One region of the Marinococcus sp. LNHM3E3-2.2 genome, then DNA from elsewhere that is predicted to be linked to it. Evidence: riboswitches for the same ligand, from Rfam matches in the RefSeq annotation. Region 1 holds a riboswitch; the other holds the start of a gene.
The links. A riboswitch is a leader RNA that binds a small molecule or an ion and turns the genes downstream of it on or off. The one in region 1 is predicted to bind thiamine pyrophosphate.

Region 1 (12,399 bases):
ATTAACGGGAAAACACCAGGGGATCAGGAATGGGGCCTGGAAGACGAGACTTACTACGGGACGTATACCGATGCGTATGGAGGCACTGAGAAAATCCCTACGCATCAGGGATCGTACGAATCCTATTACGAAAGGATCGCCCAGGCCATCCAGGAGGACGGTAAAAATCCGGTGACCGCCATTGAAGCAAGCAGAGTCATCCGCCTGCTCGAGCTCGCCGAAAAAAGTGATTGGGAAAAACGTGTCATTCCAGTCTCCTTTAATAAATAATAATGCTTTTCCCGGAGTTCCTCCGTGCTTATGGGTTTTTATCACCCCTGTCTGCATGGGGGATTTTTATTTCCAGGATTGGAACAGTAGAAGTATGTCACCGATCTCACCACGAATGAACGGAGAAATCCAGGTCCTTCTTTAAGTGGCTTTTCATCAGCGCTTCTGCCTCGTCCTCTTCGTGATTCCGGATCGCTTCAAGTATTGCTTCGTGCTCTTCAATCAGACGGGGCCTCTGGTGATACACCACTGTTCTCCGGAACAAAAAAATAACTGACTGCATCCGTTCAATGGTATCAATTAGTACATCGTTATTGCTCGCACTGACAATAATGTCGTGAAATTCCTTATTTGCTTCCATTATTTCCTCTGTTGTTCCCTGCTTTGCCGTCTCTATACACCTCTGCAGGCCTTCTATCCGGTCAGGACCCATGTAACGGGCAGCCTGGCGGACAGCAAACCCTTCGAGCAGTATCCGCACATCAAACGTATTCATTAAATCTTTAATAGTTGGATTAATCACCCGTTTGTCTTTAATCAAGCCCTCCTCTTCAAGCTTGCGCATTGCATCCCTTACAGGCGTCCGGCTGACCCCAAGTTCGTCTGCCAGTTTTACTTCCGTTAATTTTTCCCCGCGTTCATATTTTTCCTCAAATATGGCATCCCGAATTTTTTCGTATGCCGTATCCGAAGCAGAGTGCTGTTGCTTCATCGTGCCGTCATCCCTTCTGCTGCAATCCTCTGATTTCATTTCTTATTCTTATTATACCTATCTAATAGAAATTAAACCAACTCGCTATTGAATGTATACAATAAATATAAAATTGTGTACAATTATCTTCATTGAAAGCCTTATCAATGATAATAAAAAATTTCCATTTTACGAAATGAAGGAGTGAAACGATATGAATATCGGACAAATTGGTTTAGGCATTATGGGAGGGCCGATGGCCGAAAATCTTCTGAAGGCCGGTTTTGCACTGAAGGGATTTGATATCCACCCTGCAGCCAGAGAGCGGGTAACGGAAGCAGGCGGGAAAGCTGCTGATTCAGCAGGGGAAGCAGCCGAAAACAGCGACATTATTATCACAATGCTCCCCACCACCGCTATACTCGATGAAGTAATAATTAATGACATTCTGCCAGTCGTGAAAAAAGGAGCCATCGTTATTGATATGAGTTCTGTCTCCCCCGTGGACTCCAAGCGCTGGGCAGAGAGGCTTCAGGAAAAAGAAGCAGCCTTTTTGGATGCCCCGGTAAGCGGCGGTGAACCGAAAGCGATAGATGGTACGCTTTCCATCATGGCTGGCGGCAGCGATTACGCTTTTGCTGCTGCTTATCCAGTGCTGCGGGCTGTTGGCACAGACGTCACACATGTTGGTGAAGTGGGAGCCGGATCCACTACGAAGCTTGCCAATCAAATATTAGTAAATGTCACGATGGCAGCCATGTCGGAAGCCGTTCTTCTCGCTTCCAAAGCAGGAGCGGACATTGATAAAGTATATGAAGCCATCCGCAACGGCCTGGCCGGCAGCAGTGTACTCGATGCAAAAATCCCAAAAATTCTCGAACGGGACTTTACTGCAGGCGGACGCATTGACATTAATTTAAAGGATCTCTCTAACGTGCTTCAAACCGGCAAATCCCTCGGGGTCCCCCTGCCGCTTGCATCGGATGTGGCTGAAATGTATGAATCGATGATTGCGCACGGCAAACAATCCGACGATCACAGCGGCGTGCTTCAGCACTACGAAATGCTTGCGAACTATTCAGTGCCAAAAGGAGGAAAACACGGATGACACAGATAAATAGTTACATTAACTCCCTTCCAGATTACGATGAGAAGAAAGTAGATGCTTTTTTTACGGAAGCAGCCGAAAATATACCTCACAAAATCATCTCCCTCGACGACGATCCTACCGGTGTTCAGACTGTCCACGGCGTGCCGGTGTATACAGACTGGGAGGAGTCGACTATTCGGGAGGCCTTTGAAGACGAGCGGCAGCTCATCTTCATCCTCACAAATTCGCGTTCCTTCTCTGAAGCCGAAACAACGAAAGTCCATACTGACATCGCAGAGCGAATAGCCCGCGTATCTGAAGAAAAAAATCAGCCATTTCTGCTGATCAGCCGGGGAGACTCCACCCTGCGAGGTCACTATCCGCTGGAAACAGAGGTTTTAAAAGATACGCTCGAGGCCCGGACAGGCAAAGCAGTGGACGGAGAAATTCTTATTCCCTTTTTTGAACAGGGCAACCGGCGGACCGCTTTCGACGTCCACTATATTCAGCAGGGGGAAACCTTTGTACCCGTAGCGGAAACAGAATTTGCCCGCGACCGGATGTTTGGATTTGCTTCGAGCCACCTGGGTGAATACGTTGAAGAAAAAACAAACGGGGAATTTAAAAAGGAAAATGTTATTTCCATCTCTCTTGACGAGCTCCGGGCTCTCGACCTCGAAGCGATCGAGGCTAAACTTGAACAGGCCGCTTCCTTTCAAAAGATCATCGTTAACGCTGTCAGCGAAACAGATGTAAAAGTATTCTGCACAGCCCTGTTCCGCGCCGTGCAGAATCGGAAAAACTTTCTCTTCCGGACGGCGGCGACGTTTACTAAAGAAATTGGCGGTATTATCCGCAAACCGTATTTAGACGCGGAGAGCCTCTTCGAGCACCAAAGTGACAATGGCGGTCTGATTATTATCGGCTCTCATGTGCAAAAATCGACGGAGCAGCTCGAAGCTCTAAAACAGCTGACCGATATCCAATTCGTGGAATTTTATTGTCCTGCAGTAATGGATGAGAATGCCTTCCGTAAGGAAACCCGCCGCGTTCAGCAGATCGTCGATGACTCTATCGAAGGCGGGAATACGGTATGCGTCTACACTTCCCGGGAGCGCATTGACTTAGGAGCGAACCGAAAAGAAGAAGAACTGGCGCTATCCGTAAAAATTTCCGATGCAGTAACAAACTTTGTGAAAAATGCTGCTTCACAGCCGGCATTTGTCGTTGCGAAAGGCGGTATTACATCAAGCGATGTTGGCACGAAGGGGCTGCTCGTAAAAAAAGCAGAAGTGCTCGGGCAGATTGCTCCCGGTGTACCCGTCTGGCAGACAGATGAGAAAAGCCGCTTTCCTGGTATTCCCTATGTAATTTTCCCGGGAAATGTAGGAGAAAAAGAAACATTACAGCACGTCGTACAAACCTTACAGAAGCATATATAACATAAAGAACCGGCGGGAAGTTTGTACTGACCCGCCGGTTCTTCTATTTTTCCTGTTTTTCTGCCGGCCCATTCAAACGGCTGCGAAGTTCTCTTGCAGCATCTTCCGGCTCGTCTGCCAGACTGATCGCAGAGATCAATGACACTCCGTCAGCTCCGGCCTCCACAATATCAGCAGCGTTGGTGGCGTCAATGCCGCCGATACCTACAATCGGAAGAGCAATGCCTTCCGCCCGGAGCCGGCGGATGCCCTCCAGTCCGACTGGAGCTTTGGCATCTTCTTTAGTATCAGTCGCAAACATCGGTCCTACGCCCAGGTAATCCGCCCCGTCTGCAGCCGCCCGGTGTGCTTCTTCAATAGTGCGCACGGATACCCCGATCACCATGCGGGAAGGGCAGCGTTCTTTAACTTTAGAAGCCGGGTCATCCTCCTGTCCGATATGAATCCCGTCTGCTTCGAGCCGGATTGCCATATCCACATCGTCATTAACAATAAACGGAACATTAAAGGCAGCACACTGGGCCTTCATCTTCCAGCCGAGCTTCCATTTTTCCTCTTCAGGCAGTGCCCCCTGGCCTTTTTCGCGGAACTGGAAGCACGTAACACCGCCCTGAAGAGCTTCCTGCAGTACGTCTTCCGGGTTTCGTTCACCTGTATTGTTGCTTCCCATAATAAAATACAGCTTCAAAATCTCTTTATCCATGGTTTCAGCTCCCTATGATTCCTGTTTGACGCGGATATAGTGGCGCAGATCCATTTCCTGTGTTGCGTGGAGGGCGTTTAATAATTCAATTTGAAAGGAGCCCGGGCCCTCCCTCGTCGTTAGACTGCCTGCGATTTCTGCTGCTGCCCCGTAATAAGCAAGTGCGGCTGCTACTGCTCCAGCCGAATGCTGAACGGTTAAAAAGGATGCTGCGATCGAACTGAGAAGACAGCCGGTGCCGGTTACTTTGGTCAGCAGCGTATGGCCATTCTGCACGATAAATACTTCGCCCTGATGAGCGACCGCGTCTTCCACTCCGGTCACCGCGGCAATTGCTTCAAACTTTCTTGCAGCTTCTTTGGCAAGCTCCGGGTTATCTGCTTCTCCCGAAGCGTCTACGCCCTGTACATTCCCGCTTTCGCCGAGCAGCGCGGCCATTTCTCCTGCATTTGCCCGGATCAGCGCCACGTCCAGCTCTTCGAGAAGAGCAATCGCCGTTTCGGTCCGATAAGCCGTCGCGCCTGCCCCTACGGGATCCAGTACAACGGGGATGCCTTTTTCATTGGCTGCTTTGCCGGCGATCCGCATCGCCTTCACCTGTTCGCGGTTCAGCGTACCAATATTGAGTACAAGTGCGTTCGCTGCTTTTGCCATTTCGGCTACTTCCTCCGGCGCGTTTGCCATAACCGGGGATGCGCCCATCGACAGCAGTCCATTTGCAGTAAAATTGGTTACTACTGTGTTCGTAATATTATGAATCAGCGGCCGGGTTTTTCGTACTTCCTCCAGCAGACCTATAACTTCCTTTGCTTTCATGCCGATCCCTCATTTCTTTATTTTAATAGTTGATCGAGTGGAACGCGCACTCCCCAGTGGTTGACAGGCCCATTGCCTTTACCGATCTCAAGGGGGTGTGCAATCGCATTGGTAATATATTCTTTGCTTTCCTGCACTGCCAGATAGATGGACTTGCCCCGTGCAAGCTTTGCGGCAATCGCGGCTGATAGTGTACAGCCTGTCCCGTGCGTGTGCTTTGTATCCGTCCGCGGCGAACGGAAATAATGAATTTCTCCATCGACGTACAAAATATCGACTGCGTCTTCTTTCATATGGCCGCCCTTAACAAGCGCTGCCCGGGCCCCTAATTCATCAACAATTTTTTTAGCAGCTGCTTCCATCTCTTCGAGGTTCTGGACCTGAAAGTCCGTCAGGCTTGCTGCCTCAGCCATATTCGGCGTGACGACTGCGGCCAGAGGAAGAAATTCATTTTTCATAACTTCAAGCGTCTCCTTCTCAGACAGAGAATCGCCGCTTGTGGCAACCATCACCGGGTCAATAACCACCGGCAGGTCGTATTTTTTCAGCATGTTCACCGTCGTGCGGATCATATCCGGCGTTGCGATCATTCCGGTTTTTACCGCATCCGGCATAATATCATCAAAGACAGAATCCAGCTGGGCCTGAAGCAGACTGGTGCTCATATGCTCCACCTTTTGGACCCCGGTTGTATTTTGTGCGAGCACGCTCGTAATAGCAGACATCCCGTAGGCTTCACATTCCTGAAATGCTTTCAGGTCAGCCTGGATCCCAGCCCCGCCGGTAGGATCTGTTCCGGCGATGGTTAATACTTTAGGTACTTGTGGCATTCGTTGTATCCTCCTTTAGAAGGAATCCTGCTTTAGGTTCAAAAAAAGCTCACTCCCTGAAAGTAGAGAGTGAGCTTTGGCGTATACGTACGTATTTGTATAAAACGAAGCTCCACTTCCCTACGCTGGTACTACCCAGATCAGGTTCGAAGGGACCAAGAATGGTTCTTGTCTCAGCGCAGGCGCCCCTAGCGGATTCCTTACTATTTTTCTTAATCGTACGTGACGCACAGTCCTAATGTCAATTTTTTTCATCATCGCCGGATTTTTTATTTTTGTCCGAATCCTTCGAGGAACGGTCCCGTTCCTCATTTTGTGAGTTGCCGACGATACGTTCGAGAAGGTACAGAATCTCATCCCGCGACAGGTCTTCGCGTTTTTTATCTTCTACATTCTCAGGTTCCTTGCTCTGTTCTGCAGCTTCATTATTCTGCTGGTCTTCATTATTATTCCGTTCTTCCTGTTCTCTCTTTTCCCGTTCCTTTCGCCGTTCTTCTACTTCCCAGCCGTACATGTAGCCCCCGTCCGGCATGGCGAATTTTTTATTCATGCTTCTTGTTTCTTTGGTAAACAAGGTATAGAGCGTTGGAATAATAAACAGCGTCAGGAACGTACTGCTGATGAGACCGCCGATGACTGCGATACCCATCGGCTGCTGAATTTCTGCTCCTTCCCCGAATCCGAGGGCAAGCGGCAGCACCCCAAGGATAGTCGTAGAAGCTGTCATCAGGATAGGGCGTGCCCGCTTTTTCACAGATTCAATAACGGCTTCTCTTACCGGCAGCCCCCGTTCCACCAGCTGATTCGTATAATCAACAAGCACAATCGCGTTGTTAACAACAATACCCGCAAGTACAATCAAGCCGATAAACACTGTGATACTTAGTGGTGTCTGGGTCGCAAACAGGGCAAGCATAACACCGATCACGACCAGCGGTACGCTGAACATTACCACAAACGGATATTTGAATGATTCAAACTGTCCAGCCATTACGAGATAAATGAACACTACCGCCAGCAGGAAGGCAAACACCAGACTCTGAATGCTGTCATCGAGAAGCTCCTGTTCGCCGGAGAAGTTCAATGTAGTCGCCGCTCCGGTATCTACATCGTCAATCGTATCCTCAATTAACGTAGAGGTTTCGTTCAGACTCGTTCCGGAGCCGTATGTGACTGTAAACTCAGTACTCCGCTCCTGGTCAAGCCGGTTAATAACCGCCGGCCCCTCTCCTTCTTCAATATCAGCCACGTCGCTTAAGCTGACGTATTCTCCTTCCGGAGTAGCGAGCTGCAGACTTTCAAGGTCCTCCTGGTTTTCAAGGGAATCCTCTGCATACTGCACGTTCACATTCAGCGGGCCTTCATTATCCGTCTGGATTGTCGACGCCACTTCCCCGCTTGTAGTACTGTTTACCGTCTGCGCGATTTCAGCCGGCGTCAGGCCGTTATCCTGCGCATCGTCTTCGTTAATCTGCACCTGAATTTCCGGAGCAGTCTCTTCATCTGACGTTTCTACATTCCGAATCGTGTTTTCACTTTCAAGCTCCGACTGTACTGCGTCTGCATCTTCAGCGAGTCGCTCTTCATTTTCGTTTGAGAGCGTAAATTCTACGGAATTTGCTTCTCCGCCGCCGATGGCTGCAGAAGACGATAACGAAATATCTGCCTGCTCGTCCGTGTTTTCCACATCGGACTCAATTTCTTCAATCATTTCCTCGGTCGATATGTCCCGGTCTTCGAGATCCTCCATTGTAACTGTAATAGAAGCTTCATTGGACCCCGAGCTCCCGCCGCCTCCGGCTGCAACTCCACTGCCGCCCGAGCCGACTACCGCCATATAGCTTGCAATCTCATCCTGGTTTTCAAGCACGCTTTCAATTTCGTCGACCGTTTCTCCGGTCGTTTCCAGATTTGTACCATTTTCTTTTTCAACATTGATCGTGAAAAAGCCCTGATCTGTCGTCGGGATAAAGTTCACCCCGGTCTGGGCAATGCCGCCGGCTCCGCCAAGCAGCAGGAGCAGTGTTAACAGCAGAGCGACAGCGCGGTGACCGAGGACCCAGCGGATCGAACGGTCCAGAAATCTCATCGGCCTGGATTTTTCACGCTTTACTTCCCTGTCTTCCGGCAGCGGCTTCAGCACACGGCTTGCAATCATCGGCACCACCGTGACAGCTACAAGCAGAGAAGCAAGCAGACTGAAGGCTACTGATAAAGCAAAGGCCTGGAAGATCTCGCCGACAATACCGGAAATAAAGACGATTGGCAGAAAGACAGCTACTGTCGTCAAGGTTGAAGCTGTAATCGCTCCGGCCACTTCCTTTGTACCGTCTAGAGCCGCCCGTTTAGGGAGTTTTTTCATCGACAGGTGCCTGTATATATTTTCAATAACAACAATCGCATTATCGACAAGCATCCCGATCCCAAGAGCCAGACCGCCCATCGTCATTAAGTTTAAACTCACATCGGTAAAGTAAAGAAATGCAAATGTCACAATTACCGAAAATGGTATCGCAATACCAATAATGAGCGGTGTCGTTAAGTTTCTTAAGAAGAAGAAAAGAACAACCATGGCGAACACACCGCCGGCAATTAATGCAAGCGCTACGCTGTTAATAGACTGCTGAACGTAATCCCCTTCATCGTAAATAATCGTCGTGTCGAGATCATTGTACTGATCTTCCTCAAGCAGATCGTCCAGCGTATCGTTAAAGTCCGTGGAGACCTGGGCCGTATTGGCATCTGACTCCTTCAGCACGGTCATTTGAATACCGGGCTCCTGGTTCACTTCTGTGTAGGCTGTCTGTTCCTCAGTGGTACGCTCCACTTCTCCTACATCACTGACAGTAACCGTATCCCCGGATTCATCCTGGCCGACCGCCACTTCTTCCAAATCCTCGACTCCGCCCAGTTCATTAACCGTACGGGTCGTCAACGTTTGTTCTCCGGAGGTAATCGTTCCCCCCGGCTGCGTAATATTGTTTGCCTGAACGGCATTAGTGACGTCAGACTGGGTCACATTGTTGTCTTCAAGAGATTCCTGGTCCAGCGAAATTTCGAATACTTCGTCCAGTCCACCGCTTGTATCAACACTTGCAACCCCTTCAGTGCGTTCAAGCTCGGTTATGATGTCATCCACCTGGCTCTGGGTTTCAGCCAGGCCGTTTCCTTCGGAATAAGCAGCCATTTGAATCATACCCTGCGCATCCGGATCAAACTCGATAAACGAAGGATCTCCCGCATCATCCGGCAGGTTGGCATTGTTCATGGCATTGTTGATTTCCTGCTGCACATCCTCCACTGAAGTGCTCCATGATAGTTCAAGCAGTACAAGGCTTGTGCCTTCCTCTGACTGGGAGGTCATGCGGTCCAGTCCTTCGATAGTGGAGAGCTGCTCTTCCATCGGTTCTGTAACGCTGCTTTCAATTTCTTCCGGGCCGGCGCCCTCATAGTTTGTCGCTACAGCTGCGACCGGTGGTTCAATCTCTGGAAACAGCTGCAAAGGCAGATTCGTCAGCGATACGAAACCCATCATGATAAATAAAATCATGCCGACAATGGTCAGTTTCGGCCGCCGAATAGATGTGCGGGTAATTTTCATGCATCGTTCCTCCATTGGTATGTATATTTCGATAGTTCATCGTCTAAACTGTTAAGTAACTTAACTACACAAACAACCTTAAACGACTGGATAGCTTCCGTCAATGAAGATGCATGGGCGGCCTGCTTCTTTTATTTTTTATACGCGTTATTAATTTCTTCCTCAAGCCGGTGTATAACCTGGGTTGCCTGCTTTAATTCTTCAAGCGGTATTTTGGCAATATACTGATCCACAATATTTTGTTGAAAAATTGTCAATTCTTCTTTCAGCTTCCGGCCTTTCACCCCGTACACGAGCTGGGTTTCTCTTTTGTTTTCTTTATTGGCAGCGCGGTAAAGAAGATCTTCTTCTTCGAGACGCTTCATCGCCTGGCTTACCGCACTTTTTGAAATGCGCAGCCGGTGAGCCATCTCTGTGAGCGTCAGACCCTCGTGCCGCAGGTTCATAAAGAACAGCGCTTCCTGGCGGGTCGTCAATTGCAGCTCCCCAAGCATCGGAACCTCCGGCTGCAGCAGTGTACTAATATTTTCAAGTGTATTTACCGCCTGTTCAAACAGCTCTCTGTGTGTGTATGGTTCCATTTCGCTCATCTTATTCATCCTTTTCCTTCAGCTTTCTTTGCAGCAATCTGCGGCTGTTCGTGCATATAAGCCCCTACAGCTCCACTGAACTCTCCGTAAGGAAGAAAGCATGGTTCTTTTCCCCGGAGCTTCGTGTAGCCGCCAATAATTTCTTTTAAATTGTCGTGCTTATCAAAGGTTGAACCAATATATACTATGGAATCGGTGTTCAGCCGGTCGGCCATCTGAACGCTCATCGTCGTAATCGTTTCACCGATCATCCGTACAACAGCAGCAATGTAGTCTTTATTTTCATACTCATTGTTTTTCATATTCATAATATTTCCGAAGTTGCTGGCCGTAAGATCCCCGGAAATCGGCGGCTCTTCATCAGTATAAATATCCTTTACCTTGACGTTCAGCGACCGTCCGTCCCCTTCTTTTCCAAGACGCAGTATTTCTTCATACGCTTCAATGCCGGTGAGAAGATAGGAAAGACCGATAAGCGTTCCCCCTCCCATCCCGCTGCCGCCAACGCGTTCGTATTCTTCCGGGCCAGCGAAGTGTATTGAGGTCCCGGTCCCGACGTTTGTAATAATATACGTGTCCCCGTAGGTATCGTCTTCATTAAAACGTTTCCGCAAATACGAAACGCCCCTACATGTGGCTTCAAACTCACTGATAGGCTCTGCAGCCCAGGGCAGGGACTTCCTCAGCGTTTCCGCCTTCCCTCCCGTAATATGAATAACTGGATTATCGACCCGCTCTTCAATCCATGTCTGCACCTGCTCCATGTCGGTGAGGGGTATTTTTTTCAGCTCCCATTCATCGTTCACACGGTAAGCAATTTTAATCAGCGTACCGCCTGCATCAATACCGACTACTTCATTTTTCATTCTTTTCCCCCTGTCCCGCGTTCAAATAGTTATATCTTCTGTCGTCTCTTCGTATTTTATCCTACTTCCTGAATAATTGAAAACGATGCAGCACGCCGCTTCTTCCTGTTTTTCTCAAAATTATAGGTTTCCTGCTTCGCAACGGCTTAAATTTTGTTAAAATAATACTACTGCCTAATACGCAGGTATCTATAAATTTAACAAGGTCCTCCGTTTCAACATAGAGGAAGAATGGGGAAAGCAGATGGGCTTCGAGATATTATCCATTTTCTTAGCAATATTATCGATTTTTAATTTATTTTTCGCCTTTGTCATTATCTTTATTGAAAAAAGAAACGCCACCGCCATCTGGGCCTGGATTATGGTGCTGTTTTTTATCCCTTTTCTGGGATTCGTGCTTTATTTAATTTTCGGGCAGAACCTGACTAGAAAACGGCTGTTTGACTGGGCGGATATCGAAAAAATCGGAATTGAAGAGCTGATTCAGGAGCAGATGCATACACTGCGTAATGGCACTTTTCAGTTTTCAGATTCCGTTTCCTCCAAGCACCGGGACCTAATCTATATGCAGCTTGCAAACGACGGGTCGGTGCTTACGAAGGAAAACGATGTCCGGGTGTATACGGACGGCCACGAAAAGTTCGATAATCTGATTAAGGATATCGAGAAGGCTCAGGATCATATTCACCTGCAGTACTACATTCTTCGAAGCGACAACCTCGGACGACGGGTTATCGAAGCACTAAGGAAAAAAGCAGAAGAGGGAGTGGTCGTCCGGCTGCTCTACGATGACATGGGCTCAAGAAAGATGCGTAAAAAAGCACTCCAGGGCCTTGAGGCAGCCGGCGGAGAAGCAGCGGTCTTCTTCCCGAAGCGTTTGCCGATTATTAATTTACGCCTCAATTACCGCAACCACCGGAAAATTGTTGTGATAGACGGAAAAACCTCCTATGTTGGCGGATTTAATATTGGCGATGAATACCTTGGTCTCAGCAAAAAGTTCGGTTACTGGCGGGACACCCACCTGCGTCTGGAAGGGCAGTCTGTCAAAACAGCGCAGACACGGTTCATTCTCGACTGGAACCAGGCTAATTCCAGAAATCCCATCCATTACGAAGAACGTTATTTTCCCACTCTTGCCGAGCCCGGGGAATGCAGCATGCAGATTGTCTCAAGCGGCCCGGACTCCGAATGGGAGCAAATTAAAAATGGATATATAAAAATGATCAACTCCGCCAAGCATTCAGTGTATATCCAGACTCCCTATTTTATTCCGGACGAGAGTCTGATGGATGCCATCCGGATCGCTTCTTTATCGGGGGTCGACGTCCGCATCATGATCCCGAGCATGCCCGATCATCCGTTTGTTTACTGGGCCACGTATTCTCACGTGGGCATTGTTCTTCGTGCCGGCGCCCGTGTTTATATTTACAACAACGGCTTTATTCATGCCAAAACGATTATGGTGGATGATGAAATCAGTTCGGTGGGCACAGCCAA
Region 2 (12,399 bases), on a different contig from region 1:
AGCAGATTATAAAGTAGAATCCAAGCAGTTCGGGGATCTTACGAATAAATACTCTCTTACCGGAACGTCCGTTATATTAACGTTAGACGCTGCCGGCAATTACGCTGAGTTGAACGATGAGCAGATTGAAGCTGTCCGCCAGCTGCAGGAAGTCCGCGGAGGCAATTTAAACAGCTAATTATTTTTCAATAAAATATCAATAAAAAAAGAGAGGCTCACGAGCCTCTCTTTAGTTCTACATATACATAGCTGTCTTCTACATAAGCAGAAAATTCTTTTAGTTTACCTTTTACCGGCGCAAGCGGCTTGCCGCTTTCCCGCAGATTGTATTCCCTTCCATGCCACGGGCACCGGACGATGTCTCCTTCATGTTCAAATGAATATTCACCAGGTGCGGTGCTCATAGGAGCACCGTCAATTTTGCCTTTCGACATGCAGGCTCCCTGGTGAGGGCACCGGTCGATAAACGCCCTGACTTCTCCCTCGGACGTCCTACAGACAAAAACCGGGATATTATCCACGCTCCCCGGAATCATTTCCTGCTTTTCCAACTCCTCTTCCCTGCATATAACGGCTGCCATCAGACAGCACCCCGAGCCGGCAGTTTCGGATAGAATTTTCTGGCATTTTCGCCGTAGATACGCTCAAGCACATCATCTTTAAGTCCTTTAGGCACGGCTTCATCCGGTGAATCGTAATCCCAGTGCGGGTAATCCGTACTAAAACAGATGATTTCATCGGTCCCCATCTGCTCTACTAAGAGATTCCATTCTTTTTTGCTCATTTCTTCAAGCGGCTGGGTCGTAAATGCCATCCGGTTTTTTATCGTATCACTCGGCATCGTTGTTACCCACGGCACTTCGTGGCGAAGATCCTTAAACTGCTGATCAAGTTTCTTCATTAAAAACGGCACGTACGTGAAGCCGCCCTCAATCATCATCAGCTTCAGGTTTGGATATTTCTCAAACACCCCGTTGAAAATCATGCTCGTAATCTGTGCCATGTGGGAAGTTGCAATTAAAGAATGCCATTCAATAAAGTATCTTGGCCATTTGCCGAGCGGGGCAGGCGGTTCGTTATGGTGCATGCCGATCATCAGGTCATGGCGCTCAGCTGCTTCGAATATTGGATGGTAGTAAGGATCCCCCCATGCAATATCATCAATGGGCAAAAGCACTTGAATCATTTTTGGGTGAGAGCCGACGCGTTCGATTTCTTTCACTGCGTTCGCTACTTCCTGGGCTGCAATGTGAACGGAGCCGTACAGGCGGCTGTCTTTATCAAGCCAGTCATTGATCTGCCAGTCGTTATAGGCACTGGCAAGGGCCGTGGCCATTTCGTACCATCCGTGCATGGAAGACGGAGATGGATCAAGTGCTCCAGTTAAAATACCGAATTCGTGATTATTGGCATCAAGCAGCTGCTCCTGCATAAACGGAAGGCTTGTGCCCGCTGGTTTTCCGTCCGGCGTTTTTGCGTCAGCCCGGTCCACTCCAGCCACGGCGGGCTGAGTAAATGGCATATGTTTTTCCTGCTGCCAGTGGCAGTCTTCAATATACCTTCTCCACGGCTGCTCTAAGTATGGAAACAAATCTTCATACATTACCCGTTCGTGAATATCAGTGTCGATCAGGCTGTACTTTTTTGTTCGGTTAGTTTTAGCTTCATTGTTTAAAGTCTGCATAAATCAGCATCCTTCCTTTCATCTGCTTTCTAACCGTACCAGATTCGTCCTGGAATAAACAAAGCTCCCTAGAAGTCGTCCGCCTCTGTAAGCTGTGACAGTGAATGTCAGTGAGCATCAGTGAACGTCAGTAGCAGTTTTTCAGTATCTAACGATTTACTTACTAATCTGCTACCTATCACTGGCAGGAAGGATACTAATATTTATTGCAGAGATAATTTTTGGCAGATGCTAATTTTCTTCGATATATACTAGTGTGACATATATGCTCAAATTGGAATCACTGTTATTTTCAAACCCTATTTTTTCTGTAGGCCCGCATTGAATAAGGTCACCCTCCCTCACGGGGAAATTCTCATCCTCTGTATAACATAGCCCTTCCCCGCTCACGACTAATGCAAATGTTTGAGTGAAGGGATGATCATGGAGAGGAAGGCTTTGACCAGGCGAAAAATTAAATACCACAGCTTTGCAGTTGTTCTTTTTAAAAACAACTTCATTTGCCATTCGGTCTTCGCTGAAAGGAGCTAATTGTGTAAGACTCTGGATTTTCATATTTTTCATCCTTTCTTCTATTAAATTTAAAAACAGCTGCGGCATATCTATTTAGATTCTGCCGCAGCTGCTGAACCAGTTTTATCTCTGGGTTTTAATTATTCAATCGTGCTTTCCGGCCCGAAAACTTCATAATGGCGACGTTCTGCCGGCACTCCTCTATCCTTTAAAATTCCGTTAACTACTTGCATAAAAGGCGTCGGACCGCAGAAATAAAAATCTGCCTGTTCGTCAGGAAGGACGGTTTCCAGCCACGGGGCATCAATATACCCTTCTTTATCAAACATTTCGTTCGAACGGTCTTCCTCTGTCGGTTCGGAATAACAGGTATAGGCCTCAATGTTTGAATACGTATCTGCGAGCTGCTCCACATGTGCTTTCATGGCATGAACCTTACTGCTGTCAGCGGCATGAATAAACGTTACGTTTCGTTTCGTATCTTCCTGCACGAGTGTATTCAGCATACTCATCATCGGGGTTACTCCGACGCCGCCGCTGATTAGTACAATTGGCATTTCCTCTGTTTCCATCACAAACTCTCCTGCCGGTGCTGCGAACAGCAGTACATCTCCTTCTTTTACGTCCCGGTGCAGATAATTCGACACAATACCGGCCGGGTTTCCGTCCTCGGGGTCCTCACGCTTTACGCTGATCCGGTAAAAATTTTCATTCGGAGCATCCGATAGACTGTAATGGCGCATATGGGTATAGGGTTCTCCTTCGATGTCTGCCTGCAGCGTTAAATACTGTCCCGGCTGCTGCGGTATAATCGCTCCACCGTCCTGCGGCTTTAAGTAAAATGAAGTGATAACATCGCTCTCCGGTACTTTTTCCGCTACATAAAACGGACGGTAGCCTGTCCACCCGCCGCGGGCGGCCTCTACTTCTTCGTACTTGACTGCTTCTTTTTGAATAAAGATATCGGCAAGCGCGTGATACGCTTCTCCCCAGGCATCCAGGATCTCCGGAGTTGCTGCGTCTCCGAGCACTTCCTCCACCGCTTCGAGCAGTGTTTCCCCTACTAACCCATAATGCTCCGGCCTGACATCCAGGGCCCGGTGTTTTTCCGCTATGCGTTCAATAGTAGGCCGAAGCTCTTCCAGGCGGTCAATATTCGCTCCTGCCTGGTAGACAGAATAAGCAAGAGCTTCCGGCTGTACGCCTGTTTCCTGGTTCGTCTGGTTAAACATATTCCGCAGTTCGGGTGCTTTTTCAAATAACATTTCATAAAAACGGTTGCCGATGGCAGCGGCGTTGGCCTGAATAGCCGGAGCTGTTGCTTTTACAGTTTCAATCGTTTGCGGTGCAAGCATCAAATTCCTCCAATGAAAACGTTTTTAATTTCTACAAAAAGTGTATTATAAATACATATTTAAATCTATACTTTTAGAAATACTTCATTAAACGTTCACATTCAGCTTTTATATACAAAATAACTCCGTTTCCACCTGGAAACGGAGTACTGTATATTTATTTGGCGCATTCAAAGCAGTACAGCCGGCCGTACTCATGAACCCCTTCCATAAAGCCGTCCCGGCAGTAAATTTCTTTGCCACATTCACTGCATTGGCCCAGATACTCCTCCATCGTTGTCACCTCTTCTTCGTTAAGAATCCTTCGGCTGACGGTCAAGAATTTCTTTTAAGACACGGGCATGATTATACGTTTCTTCCTTCGCGGCAAACACGAGCGTCAACTGCTTATTCTGCTCACGTACGGTCTCTTTTAACTGATCGAGAGCTTCAGCCTGTTCGTTATTCTGTTGAAGCTCCTGCTTATACTTCTCTTTGAATTCGTCAAATTTCTCCGGATCGTGGGAGAACCATTGCCGCAGCTCTTTTGAAGGAGCAACGTCCCTGCTCCATTTATCCACTTTAGCTTTTTCCTTTGCTATTCCCCTCGGCCACACGCCGTCGACTAAAATCCGATACCCGTCTTTTTTCTCCGGGTCTTCATAAATTCTTTTCAATTGAATGGCCATCGTTGCCCTCCTTCTGCTTTATTTTTCTTCAAACATAAAGTCTACGACCTTGTTGACGTGCACCTGCATTGTATCTAAAAACGGAATCGAAAAATCTTCTTCAGAAAGAATCATCGGCAGTTCAGTGCAGCCAAGAATCAAGGTATCAAGCCCATGTTGTTCGATCATTTCCCCGGTGATCCGCTCAAATTCTTTTTTCGTCTCAGGATTTACGATACCATTTTCGAGCTCACTGACAATTTTTTCGTGTAAATACTGCTGTGTACTTTCAGCTGGCACATAAATATTCTTTCCATTCGCTTCGAACGGCTTCTTAAAAAAATTCTTTTCCATCGTAAACTTTGTGCCCAGCAGCCCAATGTTTTCGGCGCCCTGATTTTCTGCTGCTTCCACCGCGGCGTCCACGATGCTGAGCATCGGCACCTCGACCTGCTTCTGCACTTCATCGAATACAAGGTGCGGAGTGTTGGCTGCAATAATGATTCCATCAACGTCGAGCAGTTCAAGCTTACGGGCAGCGTTGCCCAGATATTCGATCAGATCGTCCATTCGTTCTTCCGAAATATACGTAAAAATGTTGTACATATTAATGCTATTAATGTACAATTCCGGAAGCACCTGAAGACTATTCTTCTTTTCCTGATACTTTTTAATGATGGATTGATAATATTCCACTGTCGATTCCGGACCGAGGCCGCCGATAATACCTATCTGTTTCATTTTTTCTCCTCCTTCATTAAAGCGTTAATATATATTACCAATATATATTTTAACATATTTAGTGTGCACCTCTATTCACCAGGATGATTGCACAATCCGGCCGCCGAATATATAATAAGTATATTAAATATGTATTTTATGCACGAGCCTATAAAAGAAAGGAATGGACATATGCGAATACTTTTGTTCTATTCCACAATGACTGGAAATACTGAAGACATGGCTATTGATACGGAAGAAGAGCTCATCAACCGCGGGCACGAAGTAGAGCTGATGGATATGATCGCCGATGGCCTTCCAAACGAAGACCCCCTCCCTCACGATCTGCTCATTATGGGTACGTATACGTGGGGTGAAGGTGATATCCCCGAAGAAACGGAAGATTTTCTTGAAGATCTTTTCGCCTATGATATTTCCGGCCTTTCGATTTCCATCTTCGGCTCCGGGGATCACGCGTATGAAAACTTCGCCGGAGCTGTGGATGAGATGATCGAGGAATTCCGCAAACATGGACATAAGGGTGAGATTCCCACCATGAAAGTCGATGTGGATGAAATGGATAACATTGCTGAAGATATTAAAAGCTATGTCGACAGCATCGAAGAAAAGTTTTTAGTGAAATAATGGTCAGCACGAATAACCCCGGGGGCCGTGAGCCTCCGGGGTTACCTTTAATTAATACAGCTGATCTGTCACGGCATTGGCATAAGAAAAACAAAAATCATAAACAATATAAACCCGGCACTGAACCATATGTCCGTTTTTTTATAATTCATCTGTACGTATTCCGTTCTTTCTCTGGAGCCGTCAAACCCTTTCGATTCCATTGCGAGCGCTGTTCTTTCTGCCTTTCGTACAGCCCCTGCCATCAATGGCACGGCCATCTCTTTCCACTCACGCATTTTAGGCTTTTTGCCCATCCCTCTGATTTGCCGGGCTCTCCGGATAACCGCCAGTTCCTCCCGCAGTTGGGGGAGAAAACGGTAGGCGGCCATCATTCCATAACCAATATTTGGAGGCATATGCCATTTTTGTATCAGGCTTATCACTAAACTCACGGGAGAGGTAGTGAGAACAAAAAGAAGCGACCAGGAGGCAAACACCATTGCCCGCAGACCGAGCGAGATCCCTGTTTGAATATTTTCAAGAGCAACCGGCATTTGGAATACGTAGAAAAGAACTGTGGGTCCTCTTTCGTCAGGAAAAACAACCTGAAGCCATATAAAGCTGAACCCAAAGAGCCCAAATGGAAGCATAAGTACGAGCAGCAGCTTTAACGGCACTTTTCCCAAAAAGGCGACGGCAGCAACCGTTAACAGCAAAACGGCAAGCGGGCGCCAAATATCATAAACGAAAATCATGCAGAAAAATACGGTGAAAAGACTTATCAGCTTCAGCGTTGGATGTACGTGCTGCAAAAAAGCGTTCCGAGTCTGGATTTCTTCAAGCATGGCTTACTGCTTTCTTTTTCTTTAAGCTCATAAGCTTTACTACCGGCGGGCGGACACCGATTTTAGCTAAATCCATACTCCCACTGAAAAATGCTTCCACGCCGTCATCACAGGCAAGTGTTCGTTCCGCCAGCGCCAAAACCCGTCCAGCTTTTGTATAGACCAGATCCATATCATGCGTCAGCCAGAGAACCGCTTTTCCACGTCGCCGGCACTGCTCAAGCACTTCAAATAAAGCATCGGTATTTCGCTTATCAAGACCAAACGCCGGCTCATCCAAAATTAATACGGACTGGTTGTTCGTTACCATGACTGCCACCGAAAGGCGCCTTTTTTCTCCCTGGCTGAGCTGAAATGGATGATTCTTTCGAATATGTCCGAGCTGAAATTGAATCAGCAGTTCATTTGTCTGCTGATCAATATCTTTTTCGCACCACCCTTCCATTTCCATTCCGTAGCGTATTTCTTTTTCCACGGTCTGTGCTACAAACTGATGCTCGGGCTGCTGAAAAACAATTCCGAAGGTTTTAGCAATTTCGTACGGCTTCAGACTGGCAATATCTTCTCCGTTAACATATATAGAGCCGCTTTTAAGAGATTCCCATCCAGTGAGGACACGTGCGAGCGTGCTCTTTCCTGCTCCGTTTGCACCGACTAGAGCAGTCATTTCCCCTGGGTACAGGGAAAAAGATACGTTTTCGAAAACCGTTTGCTCGCCATAGGCAAAGGCCGCCTGCTTCACCTCCAGAACAGGTGGTTCAAGTGAAGGAGCACTTATCTTTTTCGGCTGCGGCAGAGATGCAAGAACTGCTGCAGCGGAATAATCCGCTGCAAACCTTTCCCATTCCCCTAAAGTAATGGGAAGAGCAGATTTGGGATTCTCTGACTTTTTCAGTAATTTCTTTCCGGCTTCTGCAGGAGCCGGCAGCCATACTCCTTCTGCTTCGAGTACGGCTGCATGAGAATTGAATATACGTGCCGGGCTTCCATCCGCAGACACCTGGCCATCGTGGTTCAATACGATCACCCGGTCTACCCACTCCATTACTTCATTTAATTGATGCTCAATCAAAACCAGTGTTTTATCACTATCTGCTGCAATGCGGCCAAGAAGCGAAGCCACTGCTTGCCGGCTTACCGGATCGAGCTGGGAGAGCGGTTCATCCAGAATCCATATCCGCGGATTCACAGCAGCTAAACAGGAAACAGCTATTTTTTGCTTCATCCCGCCGGACAGTGTGTCGATACGGGCATCAATGCAGTGAAGCATATCTGTAAATTGTAAGGCTTCGTGCACGCGGGCCTCGATATCACCTGCAGGCACCCGCAGATTCTCAAGCGTGAATACAAGCTCTTCCCGAACAGTTGGCATGCAGAACTGGGTATCCGGGTCCTGGAACAAAAGCGCCGCCTGCCTGGCGGCCTCCGTAATACTTTTCACCGCCGGATTTTCCCCAAACACGCTCAGACCGCCCGAAACCTCCGCCTCCACAGAACGCGGAAGAATTCCCTGGATAGCGAGAGCAAGCGTACTTTTGCCTGAACCACTCGGACCGAGCAGCAGCACGTTTTCCCCAGTACATATTTCTGCTGAAAAACCTTCTATCGAAGGCTTAGCAAAAGGGTACGCAATGGTCAATTTGTCTGCGTAAATCATACAGCATCCTTCTGCTGGCCGAGACGGTATTGACGGCCAAGGGCGAAGCGGTCAAGCACTCCAGTCTTTACCAGCGCATCCGCAAAGCTTTTCCCTGCCCATCCGGCTAAAAGAGCGCCGCTTATAAGCATGGTTACCAGCATAAATACAACAACAGAACCTGCGTACTGGCTGAATCCATAAAGGACATACTGGGTTAAAAATGCAGCAAACGTTCCGGCCGACCCGGCAAGCATTAATACTGGCAGACGGAACACCCGGTAGAAAAACAGAGCGAAAATCAATTCTGCAGCGAGCCCCTGGGTGAAGCCGAGCACGAGCACTGCTCCTGCACTGACAGACCCCGCCATAACTTCAGTGCCGGCCGCAATAAGCTCTGAAAGCAGCGCCGCTCCCGGTTTTTGAACGATATAGGCACAAATCACAGGCGCAAGGATCCAGAAGCCCGCCATCAGGCCTCCTCCAACTGGACCGAAGATGCCGGTAACCATTTGTCCCAGCAGCACCCAAAGAAGATAAAGGACGCCGAGAACTGCTGAAATAAACGAGATGACGACAATATCCCGGAGGTTTAAGCGTTTGTTTATCATTAGACTTTTTCCCCGTCTGTTAACGTTCTGGCAAAGGGCCAGTCTTTTGCATAATAAGCGTCCTCAAAAAACATATACTCAAGCTGGCATCCTTCCATAAACAACGTCCGCCAGCGCTGTTTTTCTTCTTCTGTGACTGTTTCTGCCAGTTCATCGAGGCGGTCAATATATTTGTACATTTCCCGTTCCTCACGGTCCCCGTAAAAACGAATCCAGTCATTGAACGGATGGGTTTCGTCCGGCTGCACTTCCTCCATCAGCCTTTCACCCACATACAAATACACCCACGGGCAGGCAAGCGTTACCGCAATTACATCACCAAGTGTTCCTTTTTCGGCATGGTGCAGCATGTGAAGCACGTAATGCTGAGATACCGGAGCAAGCGCATAGCCCTGCAATTCCTCATAGCCCACGCCCGCCTGCTCACACAAATTATGATGCGGGTGCGTTTCGCTGTTTAAAACAAAATCAATGGTATCTTTAAACATAACCATGTCTTCTCTTGACGTACACTTTGTTACCCCAATTGCTTTTGCCTTGATCATGGCGTTTAAGTATTCAAAATCCTGCTTCACGTAATGGATAAGAGATGCTTTTGGGAGCTCCCCTTTCCCGATACCCTGTACAAACGGATTTCTCCAGCAGGCTTCAAAAATGTGCTCTGTGTCCTGCCATAAAAGCTCTGAAAATTTCATTGTAACTTCCTCCTTTAAATTAGGAGGGAACCACTACGGGCAGTCAGGACCAATGGGGTAAAAAAAGCCACTCCATTGGTGGAGTGGCTTAGAATAAACGTCCTCTATGGTAAAGCTTGTGCTTTTGAAATAGACGTATTCTGCCGTCTCCACTTTCCTACGCTGGCCTTAACCAGATCAGGTTCAAAGGGATTAAGGTTAGTCCTTATCTCAGCCGCTTTCGGCACCCCTAGTGGATTCCCTATTAAGTTGTCTACACTTTATCATATTATGTCAGGAAGTCAAAGGTGATTTTTATAATCCGCCTTCTCCCTCTGAGCAAAAATCTGCATTCAAAAACCCTGCAGGCCTATGCCAGCAGGGTTTTTCTGCATATTACGCGCGGTTAGCCACAGCCCGCGTTTCCTGATAAAAACGTTCGAATTCGGCTACGACATTATCAAGAAAATCAATCGTGCCCTGATCTGTTAAATCTCCGTTTTCATTCATTTTTTCATGGACGGCTCCGATCAGTACTTCATTTCCAGGCAGTACTTTTGCACTCATACCGGGAGCGCTCAGAATCTGTCGAAGATGCATCTGCGCTTTCACTGTGCCCAGGCCTCCAAGAGAAGCTCCTACAAGCATGGTTGGTTTGCCGGCAAAGTCGTAATCGACCCGGGAGTTCCAGTCAAGAGCATTTTTAAGCACGCCGGAAATCGAACCGTTATATTCCGGAGTGGCGATAAGCACGGCGTCCGCTTCACGTACAGAACGCTTGTATTCCTGCACATAGTCCGGAGCGTTGCTTTCCTCATCCTGATCATAGTGCGGAAGATCGCGGATATCTAAAATATCAATATCCATGATGTCACTGTAACGATCCTGCATGTACTCCACTAACTTTCCGTTAAATGATTCCTGGCGAATACTTCCTACGATAGCTGCTACTTTCATTTGAACTTTCATCCTTTCGTGTTGAACTTCATTTACATATCATACACGCACGTTACTGGCTGTTTCAAGTTATCTGCTTACTTTTTGTAAGTGCCTGATGCAGAGCTGTGTTCTTTTTCTGCACACGCTCCTCCCAGTATTCCCTGTCCCAGTCCGCAAGCTGTTCCGGAGCGACCGCCTGCTCCATGTAACGGGAAAATGAATCCACTTCCTTTAACACAGACGGATCTCCTGTTTTCACGAGCATCGTCAGTGCTTCCATGCAGGCTCCCATTACCGAAATATCTTCGTAACCGTACAATCTCACCTGATAAAAGCTTTTATATAAATACTCCCTAAAGGGTTTTACAGGCATGAATAACCGCAGCTCATTCTGATTGTCAGCGAAGTATTGGTCATTTTTGTGTTCATGGCTGAGTTCGGAAAGCAGTGCCCCAATACGGTTGATGCAGTTCGCTGCTGTGTGTGGATCATTGATTGCAGGCGAAATGGCCCGCAGCGCTATTTCTACAATTTTCTGCATGGAGAATTCAATGTCCTGAACATTGCTTCTCTCTTCTCCTACTAATAAAAAACTTCTCAATATTTTCGAGGATAAACTATGCTTTGACCAATAGCGAAATAAAGGCTCTCCCTGATGAACGTAGTCTCCTACCTGGAACAGGCATTCGACCACGGCTCCCTGCTGCCTGGCCCATTCAATCAGTTCAGGCATTTTCACCATATTGGTATACCCCGACCGTTCGGCATAAACGATTGCTTCTTCGTCATTTCGAAAATCATCGCTCCATTCGCTGAAGCTGTGCACCCCCGAATAAGTGTAGGCATCCCGGATCACCCTGGAGGCATCAGATCTTATATGGCTGATCAAATGATTCACCTGCAGCCACTGGGTGGAGTGATAAATAAAGATAATAAAAAAAGCCAGACAGCCAAGCGCCACAAGAACTGTCAGCATTGGCATCAAAATTTGGCTACTGCCTTCGCTCGAAAAAAGCAGCATATTTACCAGAGTAAATAATACCCCAAACGTAAATACCCCAAGTGTATGCTGCGTCGTCGGGCTTTTCATGAAATCCTGCAGAGCCCTTGGGGTAAACTGTGTGGCATACGTGGTCAGAACGACCATAATCGAAGAAAAACTTATGGTTGTCAACGTCAGCAATGCCGTCACTAATGCACTGTATAAAGAAGTAGCAGTGTTATTTTCCACGATCAGCATAGAAGGCATATTATTGTAAACCGGCCGCAGCACCTGCTGATCCATGATAGAAGCGCCTATTACTATTATTAAGCTAAGAATACCGTAGCATCCTGGAATAAACCAAAACTTGTCCCTGAGCTGTACATACCATTTCTGTTTTTTCATGATTTACCTCCATCTCTGTCCTGCAATCCCGCCATTATAAAGGAAATCATCAAACAATGCATTTCTTATACGAATGTTTTACAATAGTATTTGATACTGAATAAAAGGAGACAAATGATGGTAACGTTAAAGACAGAACGAGAGATTGAGCTTATGCATGAAGCAGGAAAAATTCTTGCCGCCTGCCATAAAGAAATCGCCAAAATGGTCAAACCAGGCGTCACTACAAAACAAATTGACGATTTTGTCGAAAAATTTCTGGCAGAACGCGGCGCAACTCCTGAACAAAAAGGGTTTCAGGGATACAAATATGCCACCTGCGCCTCGGTAAACGATGAAATCTGCCATGGTTTCCCAAGATCCCGCCCTCTTGAAAACGGTGACCTCGTTACAATCGATATGGTTGTAAATTTAAACGGAGCCCTGGCGGATTCCGCCTGGACCTATGCGGTTGGGGAAGTAAGCAGTGAACTCGAACGGCTGATGGAGGTTACAGAAGCATCTTTATATAAAGGTATTGAACAGGCCAAAGTCGGCAACCGGATCGGTGATATCGGACATGCGATTCAAACATATGTCGAACATGAAGGCTTCTCGGTCGTCCGGGATTTTACCGGGCACGGCATCGGGCCCACTCTCCACGAAGACCCGCAAATCCCTCATTTCGGTGCCCCCGGCAAAGGCGGCCGCTTAAAGCCGGGCCATGTTATTACGATCGAGCCAATGGTTAACACTGGCGGCTGGCAGAGCAAAATGACCTC

Region 2: linked by a shared signal. The riboswitch ahead of tenA (thiaminase II) and the one ahead of thiD (bifunctional hydroxymethylpyrimidine kinase/phosphomethylpyrimidine kinase) in region 1 are both predicted to bind thiamine pyrophosphate.

The regions. Positions count from the first base shown of each region.
Region 1 is NZ_JBQLIC010000004.1:223,292-235,690, reverse strand. It holds gene ACTRXF_RS07995 (oxidoreductase) at 1-270, shown strand, start outside; gene ACTRXF_RS07990 (GntR family transcriptional regulator) at 377-982, opposite strand; gene ACTRXF_RS07985 (NAD(P)-binding domain-containing protein) at 1,176-2,069, shown strand; gene ACTRXF_RS07980 (four-carbon acid sugar kinase family protein) at 2,066-3,493, shown strand; gene thiE (thiamine phosphate synthase) at 3,537-4,196, opposite strand; gene thiM (hydroxyethylthiazole kinase) at 4,209-5,012, opposite strand; gene thiD (bifunctional hydroxymethylpyrimidine kinase/phosphomethylpyrimidine kinase) at 5,030-5,842, opposite strand; TPP riboswitch at 5,943-6,042, opposite strand; gene ACTRXF_RS07960 (efflux RND transporter permease subunit) at 6,084-9,443, opposite strand; gene ACTRXF_RS07955 (MarR family winged helix-turn-helix transcriptional regulator) at 9,575-10,033, opposite strand; gene coaW (type II pantothenate kinase) at 10,039-10,899, opposite strand; gene cls (cardiolipin synthase) at 11,144-12,399, shown strand, end outside.
Region 2 is NZ_JBQLIC010000023.1:5,534-17,932, forward strand. It holds gene ACTRXF_RS15800 (hypothetical protein) at 1-178, shown strand, start outside; gene ACTRXF_RS15805 (Rieske (2Fe-2S) protein) at 216-581, opposite strand; gene ACTRXF_RS15810 (amidohydrolase family protein) at 581-1,684, opposite strand; gene ACTRXF_RS15815 (cupin domain-containing protein) at 1,916-2,239, opposite strand; gene hmpA (NO-inducible flavohemoprotein) at 2,338-3,552, opposite strand; gene ACTRXF_RS15825 (DUF488 domain-containing protein) at 3,846-4,220, opposite strand; gene ACTRXF_RS15830 (aspartate/glutamate racemase family protein) at 4,239-4,940, opposite strand; gene ACTRXF_RS15835 (flavodoxin domain-containing protein) at 5,112-5,564, shown strand; gene ACTRXF_RS15840 (energy-coupling factor transporter transmembrane component T family protein) at 5,633-6,391, opposite strand; gene ACTRXF_RS15845 (ABC transporter ATP-binding protein) at 6,384-8,048, opposite strand; gene ACTRXF_RS15850 (ECF transporter S component) at 8,045-8,638, opposite strand; gene tenA (thiaminase II) at 8,638-9,333, opposite strand; TPP riboswitch at 9,471-9,574, opposite strand; gene ACTRXF_RS15860 (NADPH-dependent FMN reductase) at 9,709-10,269, opposite strand; gene ACTRXF_RS15865 (DUF2254 domain-containing protein) at 10,334-11,638, opposite strand; gene map (type I methionyl aminopeptidase) at 11,756-12,399, shown strand, end outside.